Regions from separate parts of the Enterobacter sp. C3_dUdeg genome, predicted to be linked through region 3. Evidence: predicted binding sites of a transcription regulator. Region 3 holds the regulator's gene; each other region holds the start of a gene.
The links. The regulator CRP, encoded in region 3, controls carbon source genes, mostly activating them, when cyclic AMP is high. The targets are predictions, from matches to a motif close to ATGTGANNNNNNTCACAT.
Positions count from the first base shown of each region.

Region 1 (3,277 bases), on a different contig from region 3:
TGGCGTACTGAGCCTCGGCTGCGTGGTGATTATTATCGCTGCCAATATCGTCGGCCTCGGCATGGCAAACTGATTACGCCCCCTTTCGACTGCGATGACGCCACTGTACCGGCGTCATCCCCACCTCGCGGTTAAACACCACCGAAAAGTAGTTACTGTCCTCAAAGCCGCAGCGCATCGCCACATCACTGACCATCCACTCCGTATGCTGGAGGAGATATTGTGCATGGCAGATGCGCAGCTGGCGCAGGTAGTGGTTCACCGTCATCCCGGTCAGGGTGCGGAAATGCTGGCGCAACGCGCGCTCGCTGCACTGTTCCTGCTCGCAGAATTTATCCAGTACAAAGTTTTTATTCAGGCTGCCCGCAAGCCGGGTGATGAGCTTATCCAGCAGCGCTTCCTGCGTTGTGGCGGAGGGGTTATCAGTGGCGTAACGATGGCGCTTCAACGTCATCACCAGCTGGGCGAAAAGCAACTCCGCCAGCTGGTTAGCAACGGGGTCGTTCTTCTGGCTCTCCTGCTCCAGTTGAGAAATAACCTGCCGTACCTGAGCCATGCCGCTACTGCTTAAGCGCCAGTGCGGAGAACCCTTAGCATCAAGAAAGCCCGGAATGCTCGCGGCCCAGTCCACGTTAAGCTTGAGCCTGTCCGGACAGTAAATAACGTTTTGCAGCACCAGGTCGTTAACCGAGGCGTAGGAGTGTTTATCATCCGCGCGAATGTAGAACAGGTCTCCGCGCGTGATGCGGTAGGGGCGGTCGTTGAGGATGTGCAGGCCGTTACCGCGCCAAACCAGCACCAGCTCGCAAAACTCGTGGGTATGTTCGGCAAAGACGTCCTGCGGGTAGCGATCGGCCACCGTGACGGCCTGACTCGCGGAGGCAAAAAAATCATCTTTGCGAAGAATTAACTGAGCAGCCACACCACGACCTCTACGCCGAATAACCTGACACTATTAGCTTTTTTGCGGAAATAAAACGGTGACTGCCCTCGCGTTACTGAAGCATCGCGTCTTTTCCCTGGCGAATATCGCGCGGAGACCAGTTAAATTCCCGGCGAAACAGCGTTGAAAAGTGATTGCTGTCGCCAAAACCGCAGCAATAGGCAATATCCGTGACGCTATCGTCGGTATGACGTAAAAGATGACGCGCTTTGATCAGGCGCAGACGGTTAAGGTAGCGTTGCGGCGTCAGTCCGGTGTGCTGTTTAAGCTGGCGATGCAGGGTACGCAACGACAGGGAAAAATCATCCGCAAGCGTTTCCCAGCAGACATCCTCGGCAAAATGTTCTTCCAGCCAGGCCATCAGATGGTTCAGGCGCGCGTTGTTATCTTCCAGCCCTTCCACCAGGCTGCTGCGGCGCAGCAGCACCAGAAGCTGCATAAACAGCAATTCGCGCGTGGCAATGGCGTGCGTCTCCTGCCCGTCCTCGCTCTTCTCCATCTGGCTCACCAGCTGACGCACCTGCTGCAGGATGGACTGATTCACCCGCCAGTGCGACGGATAGTGTCCGTCTTGCTCCTGGGGCAACAGCTGGCTCAGCCCCGAAAGAAACTGGAACGCGTCCGGGGAACGGTAAAGCACATTCGTCAGACACAGGTTGTCGGTATGTTCATACAGGTGCCGGTCGTGGTCGCGCACGAAGCACACCGTACCGCCGCTGATGGTATAAGGCTGGCCATTGAAAACATGAATACCCGTCCCGCGCTCAACAATCACAATTTCGTGAAAATCATGATGATGCTCCGGGAACGCAGCCTGAGGAAGCCGTGGCTCAATCGCGACAGGCGAACCTCCTGAAGGAAAAAAATCCACGCAGTGCAGTACGGTCATAACGGCCCCCACCAATGAAAAATGTTCTCAAAATAGTAATTAAGGCCTCCCACACTCACCTTCAATTTTTGGCAGTAAACCTCGCAAAAGCTGTCCATTTTTCAAGAAACAGGGGGAAAGATCGGGAAATGCGCCCAGCGTCACACTGCCTGAGCATCCCGTCACTGCTGGAAACTGTGAACGCCCTCACATTCACCTTTGCTTTCTTGCCAGCGCGAGATTTGGCCTGTCAGTGGTGAGAAGGTGACTTTTTCTTCCCTTTTTTACACTCACCGCTAATGACTTAAGAAAGGACCCGACCATGACTTTTCGCCATTGTGTGGCTGTCGATTTAGGCGCATCCAGCGGCCGCGTAATGCTCGCGAGCTGGGACCGTGAGCAGCACGCGCTTTCGCTTCGCGAAATGCACCGTTTCGCCAACTGCCTGCAAAAGCAGGACGGTTTTGATACCTGGGATATCGATGCCCTGGAGGCAGAGATCCGTACCGGACTGAACAACGTCTGCAACGGTGGCATTCGCATCGACAGCATCGGCATTGATACCTGGGGCGTGGACTACGTTCTGCTTGATAGCCATGGCGAGCGCGTCGGCTTGCCGGTTTCTTATCGCGACAGCCGTACCGACGGCCTGATGGCGAACGCTATCGCCCAGCTTGGCAAGGACAACATCTACGGGCGCAGCGGCATTCAGTTTCTGCCGTTTAACACGCTTTATCAGCTGCGTGCCCTGGTCGAGCAACAGCCGGAGCTGGTCGCGGACGTGGCTCATGCGCTGCTGATCCCGGACTACCTGAGCTATCGCCTGACCGGCAACATGAACTGGGAATATACCAACGCCACCACCACGCAACTGGTCAATATCAACTCGGATAGCTGGGATGAACATCTGCTGGCCTGGACGGGGGCGTCGCCTTCCTGGTTCGGCACACCCACCCACCCGGGTAACGTGATCGGTCACTGGATTTGCCCCCAGGGGAACGCAATCCCTGTCGTTGCCGTCGCCAGCCACGATACCGCCAGCGCGGTAATAGCGTCCCCACTTGCAAGCAAAGACGCGGCTTACCTCTCGTCCGGCACCTGGTCGCTGATGGGCTTTGAGAGCAAAACCCCGTACGCCAGCGATGCCGCGATGGCCGCAAACATTACCAACGAAGGCGGTGCCGAAGGCCGCTACCGCGTACTGAAAAACATCATGGGGCTGTGGCTGCTCCAGCGGGTGCTGAAAGAGCAAAACATTACCGACCTGCCCGCGCTTATCGCCGAAACCGAGAAGCTGAAGGCCTGTACGTTCCTGATCAACCCGAACGATGACCGCTTTATCAACCCGGCGCACATGAGCGCCGAAATTCAGGCCGCCTGCGTCGAGGGCGGGCAGCCGGTGCCGTCGAGCCCTTCAGAACTGGCGCGCTGCATTTTTGACAGCCTCGCCCTGCTGTATGCCGACA
Region 1 covers NZ_BAAKFX010000014.1:44,687-47,963, reverse strand. The annotation lists gene rhaT (L-rhamnose/proton symporter RhaT) at 1-73, shown strand, start outside; gene rhaR (HTH-type transcriptional activator RhaR) at 74-922, opposite strand; gene rhaS (HTH-type transcriptional activator RhaS) at 996-1,832, opposite strand; gene rhaB (rhamnulokinase) at 2,134-3,277, shown strand, end outside.
Region 1: rhaS (HTH-type transcriptional activator RhaS) is a predicted target of CRP. The motif match lies at 1,961-1,978, and genes of this name have one in related genera.

Region 2 (3,277 bases), on a different contig from region 3:
CAAAACCACCGGCATCAGCGTGAGTACCCGCTATGGTGAAGTGGAGAACGTAGAATTCAACAGCGATGGCGCGCTTGGGATCACGGTGTATCACCAGAATCGCAAAGGCAGCGCGTCATCCACCGATCTCAGCCCGGATGCCATTGCCCGCACGGTGCAGGCTGCGCTGGATATCGCCCGTTATACCTCCCCGGATCCTTACGCAGGCGTGGCGGATAAAGACCTGCTGGCGTTTGACGCGCCGGATCTCGATCTTTTCCACCCGGCGGAAGTGACCCCGGACGAAGCGATCGAACTGGCCGCGCGCGCCGAGCAGGCTTCCCTGCAGGCCGATAAGCGCATCACCAATACCGAAGGCGGCAGCTTCAACAGCCACTACGGCATCAAAGTCTTCGGCAACAGCCACGGCATGCTGCAGGGCTACTGCTCCACCCGTCATTCTCTCTCCAGCTGCGTGATCGCCGAAGAGAACGGTGACATGGAGCGCGACTACGCCTACACCATTGGCCGCGCGCTGGGGGATTTGCAGTCTCCTGAGTGGGTGGGTAAAGAGTGTGCCGAACGCACGCTGTCACGCCTGTCGCCGCGTAAACTCTCCACCATGAAGGCCCCGGTTATTTTTGCCAACGAAGTGGCGACCGGTCTGTTTGGCCATCTGGTGGGCGCTATCGCGGGCGGCTCGGTTTACCGTAAATCGACCTTCCTGCTCGACTCGCTGGGCAAGCAGATCCTGCCGGAATGGCTCACCATTGAAGAACATCCGCACCTGCTGAAAGGGCTGGCCTCCACGCCGTTCGACAGCGAAGGCGTGCGCACCGAACGTCGCGATATCATCAAAGACGGTATTCTGACCCAGTGGCTGCTGACCAACTACTCCGCGCGCAAGCTGGGGCTGAAAAGCACCGGACACGCTGGCGGCATCCACAACTGGCGCATTGCCGGACAGGGCCTGAACTTTGAGCAGATGCTGAAAGAGATGGGCACCGGGCTGGTGGTGACCGAGCTAATGGGCCAGGGCGTAAGCGGCATCACCGGCGACTACTCGCGCGGCGCGGCGGGCTTCTGGGTGGAAAACGGCGAAATCCAGTATCCGGTGAGCGAAATTACTATCGCCGGCAACCTGAAGGACATGTGGCGCAATATCGTTACGGTCGGTAACGATATTGAAACACGTAGCAATATACAGTGTGGTTCTGTACTTCTGCCGGAAATGAAAATCGCCGGTCAGTAATACCCGTAAAGGCGTTTTAATAATAAAAAGGAAGTGAGCAATGCGTAAACATCTGTTAGCGATCGTCGCGGCTTCAACGCTGGTTCTTGGCTCTTCTGCGTTTGCTGCCGATCTTGAAGACGACATGGGCATCCTCGGTCAAAACCTGAAGGTGGTGCAGAAAACCGACAATGCGGCTGAAATGAAAGACGCGCTGACCAAAATGCGTGAAGCGGCGCTCGACGCACAAAAAGCGACGCCTCCGAAGCTGGAAAGCAAAGCGGCAGACAGCGCAGAGATGAAAGACTACCGCCACGGCTTTGACGTGCTGGTCGGCCAGATCGACGGCGCGCTGAAGCTGGCTAACGAAGGCAAAGTGAAGGAAGCCCAGGCGGCGGCCGAGCAGTTTGTGACGACGCGTAACACCTATCACAAGAAATACCGTTAACCGATCGCGCATCTGACAAACAACCAGCGGGGGCCAGCGGCCCCCGTTTTTTTTACGCGGTAATAAGTAAACCCTATCGCCATCACATTTTTGCGTCACCGCGCCTGAACGTTTCGTTTCCCCGGCGCGCGTTTTGCCGCTGGAATACGTGATATTCATCACGCAAATACCGTCATTAATTCAGATTGACCGCATTTATGTGGCACAGATCACTGCTGCGGCTCGCCTTTCCACTTCGAAGTGGAAAACAACTCGCTACAAACAATTCCCCCCCAACGTTAGTTTTATTCCAGAGCCATTAACGGGGTAAGACCAGTGATTAACGGAGCGGTAATGAACGACGTTGGGGAACAGGCAGAGCAAACAGAACAGCTCGCGAACACCATGCTGCAGCAGGTTTATGCCCTGCTGGCCCGAAACAACATCATCCCCAATGCGGTACAGGAGCAGATGCTCACCTCCCACGTGCGCGCAATGGCGCACCGGTCCGTGACCGGCGAGCCGCTGCCGGAGGTTGAAGCAGAGCTGTTTGACGAAATTTCACCGGATTCAATGCGGCTCGCCCGTGAAGTGGTCGCGCAGTTTGGCAATCTTCCTGATGAAGAAGCCTGGCTGCTCTCCGTTCACTTTGAAGTCGCGAAAGACAACCTTTAAGGAGCAACACATGGAACAGATTACAGTCGTGATTGGCGATCGCCTGGGTAAAGGTCAGAAAGTGGCTGCCGGTGTGGAAAAAGCAGGTGGACGCGCGGTGGTCGTACCGGGCATGGCGGCGGACATGAAGCTCGGCGACGTGATGAAAGCGGAAAACGCCACCTTCGGCATCTCCTTCTGCGGCAGCGGCGGCGCGGGTGCCATCACTGCCCAAACCAAATATGGCTATAAGGCCAAATACGGCATGCGTTCGGTGGAAGAGGGCGTGACCGCCATCAACGAAGGCTGCAACGTGCTGGGCTTCGGCTTTATGGATAAAGAAGAGCTGGGCGAGCGTCTGGTACAGGCGTGGCAGAAGAAATACGGCGCATAAGCATGAAAGAACAGTTCACAACCACGGTGAGAGTGAAGGGCAAAGGCGACGCCAAAGCGCGCGCCTTTGCCGACGCGCTCAACCACGTTCAGGCCGCGGTGATGAAAGCCTCACCGCATATCTTACTGCGTATTGAGCCACAGGATGTGCAGGTCGTTCAGGCGCAAGAAGCGGTGCGAAAAGAAGCGTTTCTGTTCTTCTTTCTGCGCCGGGAAAGACGCACCTACAGCGTGGAGCTGGATGTGACCGTCAACGTGACCGCTATCAATCTTGACCAGGTGGATTTCGTCACGCAACGCTGATTATTCATAAAAGGGCAGACTGATGTTCTTAATTATATTAATAAAATCGCTCATCATTGGCGGCCTGGTTGGCGTCGGTGTTGGCGCCGGGGCTGCACGCATGTTTCATGCGCCTACCACTCAGGGTATGGGCGCGTTTCGTACGTTGGGGGAACTGAACTCCTGTGAAGGGGATCCGGCGTCCCACTTCTCCTTTGGGTTAGGTTTCTTCTTTAACGCCTGGGCCTCTTCCGTGGCCGCAGGTGCCTTCACACAGGACGTTGACCACCGCATCATCCCGAACTGGGGTG
Region 2 covers NZ_BAAKFX010000003.1:371,592-374,868, reverse strand. The annotation lists gene pmbA (metalloprotease PmbA) at 1-1,231, shown strand, start outside; gene cybC (cytochrome b562) at 1,272-1,658, shown strand; gene AC27FC_RS11780 (glycine dehydrogenase) at 1,974-2,312, shown strand; gene AC27FC_RS11775 (SFCGS family glycine-rich protein) at 2,323-2,685, shown strand; gene AC27FC_RS11770 (DUF4312 family protein) at 2,688-2,987, shown strand; gene AC27FC_RS11765 (DUF4311 domain-containing protein) at 3,010-3,277, shown strand, end outside.
Region 2: AC27FC_RS11780 (glycine dehydrogenase) is a predicted target of CRP. The motif match lies at 1,856-1,873, and genes of this name have one in related genera.

Region 3 (3,277 bases):
GTCCATGTTAAAGCGCGTCGGGTAACGGTGATAGAGAATATCATCGGCCAGCACGCGCAGGCGTGCCGAGACGGTCTGCGCGTTCCAGCGGATCACCGCTTCGGCGTGGCTGCGCTCGACCAGCTTTTGCACCTCCTGCGGGTGGTGAAGGCTTACGGAGATATGCTCCTGTAGATCCAGCCCGACCTGGAAGGTGCGCAGCAGCCGCTTGTACTCGTGGTTCTTGTTGGCGGCGAGCATATGCAGCTGCTGATAGCACTGGCTTATGAGATCCACCACCTTCTGCTGGCGCGTCAGCAGCGGCGGTAAGGATTTTTCCGGGTCGGTATGCTGGGTGAGCAGGGTGTATTTGGCTTCGCAGTAATCCGCAAGCTGCACATAGAGCAGGCTCAGGGATTCACGCAGCGGCTGCTCACGCCACAGCCAGAACCAAAACCAGTTAAACAGCCAGTACCATAATGTCCCCAAGGCGTAGATCAGCAGCGGCTCCCACACCGGCATGTTCCCGGCGAGGCTCAGCGTGAAAATGGCCGCAATCAGCGAGGCGGGAAGCAGGCGAGCGTGCAGCGAACTGATTTCCGCCGTGACGCCAAGGGTCATCGCAAGTACGGTCAGGATCAGCGGCAGCGGGATATCCCGGGCAAGCAGGAGTTGTACGGCGAGGCTACAGCCCGCAAACAGGCAGCCACCAACGATCAGGCGTTTGAAAAAACGCTTATGCGGCGTGTCCAGACCGGCGATGTTGCAGCAGGCGGGCACGAGGGAAAACAGCAGGCCTTGTTGAAGATGTCCGAGGATCAGGCCTATGGCCACAGGAAGACACAACACCAGCGTTTGTCGCAGTGCGTAGTTAACTTCCGGGTGATAGATCAGCCTGCGCCACATGGGGAGTAGAGACAAAAACGGCGTGACACCTTGCGATGGCACGCCGTTTAAGCGGAATTAACGCGTTCCGTAGACCACGATGGTTTTACCGTGGGCGGAGATCAGGTTTTGATCTTCCAGCATTTTCAGGATACGGCCCACTGTTTCACGGGAGCAGCCGACGATCTGACCAATTTCCTGACGGGTAATTTTAATTTGCATGCCGTCCGGGTGGGTCATGGCGTCTGGCTGTTTCGCCAGGTTCAACAGGGTTTGTGCGATACGGCCGGTAACGTCCAGGAAGGCGAGGTTACCCACTTTCTCTGACGTGACCTGCAGACGGCGCGCCATCTGGGAAGAAAGACGCATCAGGATGTCAGGGTTAACCTGAATCAGCTGACGGAACTTCTTGTAAGAAATTTCAGCCACTTCACATGCTGTCTTTGCTCGAACCCAGGCGCTACGTTCCTGGCCCTCTTCAAACAGGCCCAGTTCACCGATGAAATCGCCCTGGTTCAGATAAGAAAGGATCATCTCTTTCCCTTCTTCATCTTTGATCAGCACTGCCACCGAGCCTTTAACGATGTAATACAACGTTTCCGCTTTTTCACCCTGGTGAATCAGCGTGCTCTTCGATGGGTACTTATGAATGTGGCAATGAGACAAGAACCATTCGAGAGTCGGGTCTGTTTGCGGTTTGCCAAGCACCATGCGCTGTTATCCTCTGTTATAAGCTGTCACCAGAGTCATCAGATGCATCCGGACTCTGGGGTTGCAATCGAATTCTTACCCATACCCTGGGAAGTCGGCTACCGTAACGTTTCGCAGCCAGTAAAGTTTGATGTCCTCTGCATACACGTGTAACGTCAATGTATTACTGTAGCATCCTGAGTGTTTTAGCATAGCTTTCGCCGCGTGTCTCCTGGTGTCTCGCTTCAGCATGATGCAGGTCGCCTTCCATTGCGATAAATGTAACGCACGCGTAATCTGTCACCAAAAATGCAACGTTGGAGTTAATGAATATGCAAGCGCGCGTGAAATGGGTTGAAGGTTTAACGTTCCTGGGCGAGTCCGCGTCAGGACACCAGATTTTGATGGACGGTAACTCCGGCGATAAAGCACCCAGCCCAATGGAAATGGTGCTGATGGCGGCAGGCGGATGCAGCGCAATTGATGTGGTGTCGATTCTGCAAAAAGGACGTCATGACGTGACGGATTGTGAGGTTAAACTCACGTCAGAGCGTCGCGAAGAGGCGCCACGCCTGTTCACCCATATTAACCTGCACTTTGTGGTCACCGGTAAAGAGCTGAAAGACGCGGCGGTCTCGCGTGCGGTGGACCTGTCTGCGGAGAAGTACTGCTCGGTGGCGTTAATGCTGGAGAAAGCGGTAAAAATCACGCATTCGTATGAAGTGATCGAGGCGTGATTGATGGGGCATCGTGCGTGTTGATGCCCTCACCCTAACCCTCTCCCACAGGGAGAGGGAACATGCTCACGCGATCTGCTTCCCTTCCATCAGTCGCTCCACCAGCGGCGTCATGATGAGCTCCATCGCCAGCCCCATTTTTCCGCCCGGCACGACTAACGTATTCATGTGTGAAATAAACGAGCCCTGCAGCATTGCCAGCAGCCAGGGGTAATCAATGCCTTCGAGATTGCGGAAATGGATCACCACAAAGCTCTCGTCCAGCGACGGGATGCTTTTAGCGGCAAACGGATTCGAGGTATCCACCGTCGGCACGCGCTGGAAGTTGATATGGGTGCGGGAGAACTGCGGCGTCAGGAAGTTAATGTAATCCTCCATGGAGCGCACCACGGAGTCCATCACCGCCTCTCGCGAATGGCCGCGCTCGCTCATGTCGCGCGTCAGCTTCTGGATCCACTCCAGGTTAACGATAGGGACCACGCCGACCAGCAGATCCACGTGGCGCGCCACGTCGTGTTGAGGCGTGACCACGCCGCCGTGCAATCCTTCGTAAAAGAGGACGTCGGTGGGTTCCGGCAGCGGCTGCCACGGGGTAAAGGTTCCCGGCACCTGATTCCAGGGTACGGCTTCATCATAGGTGTGCAGATACTTGCGGGACTGCCCTTTGCCGCTCTTACCGTACTCTATAAAGGTTTGTTCCAGCAGGCCGAAGTCATTGGCCTCCGGGCCGAAGTAGCTGATGTGTTTACCCGAATCGCGCGCCTTACGAATGGCCATGTCCATCTCCGGACGCGTGTAGCGGTGAAAGCTGTCGCCTTCGACCTCCGCCGCACGGAGATTCAGCTGGGCGAAAATCTTGCGAAATGCGAGGCTGGTGGTGGTGGTTCCCGCACCACTCGACCCCGTAACGGCAATAACCGGGTGTCTGGCAGACATAGCAACTCCCTGACTGAAAAGGGTGGAAGATCAGCCGTGAAACGCGTTGC
Region 3 covers NZ_BAAKFX010000005.1:40,853-44,129, reverse strand. The annotation lists gene AC27FC_RS14040 (YccS/YhfK family putative transporter) at 1-885, opposite strand, end outside; gene crp (cAMP-activated global transcriptional regulator CRP) at 943-1,575, opposite strand; gene AC27FC_RS14030 (OsmC family protein) at 1,887-2,291, shown strand; gene AC27FC_RS14025 (phosphoribulokinase) at 2,358-3,227, opposite strand; gene AC27FC_RS14020 (YheU family protein) at 3,258-3,277, opposite strand, start outside.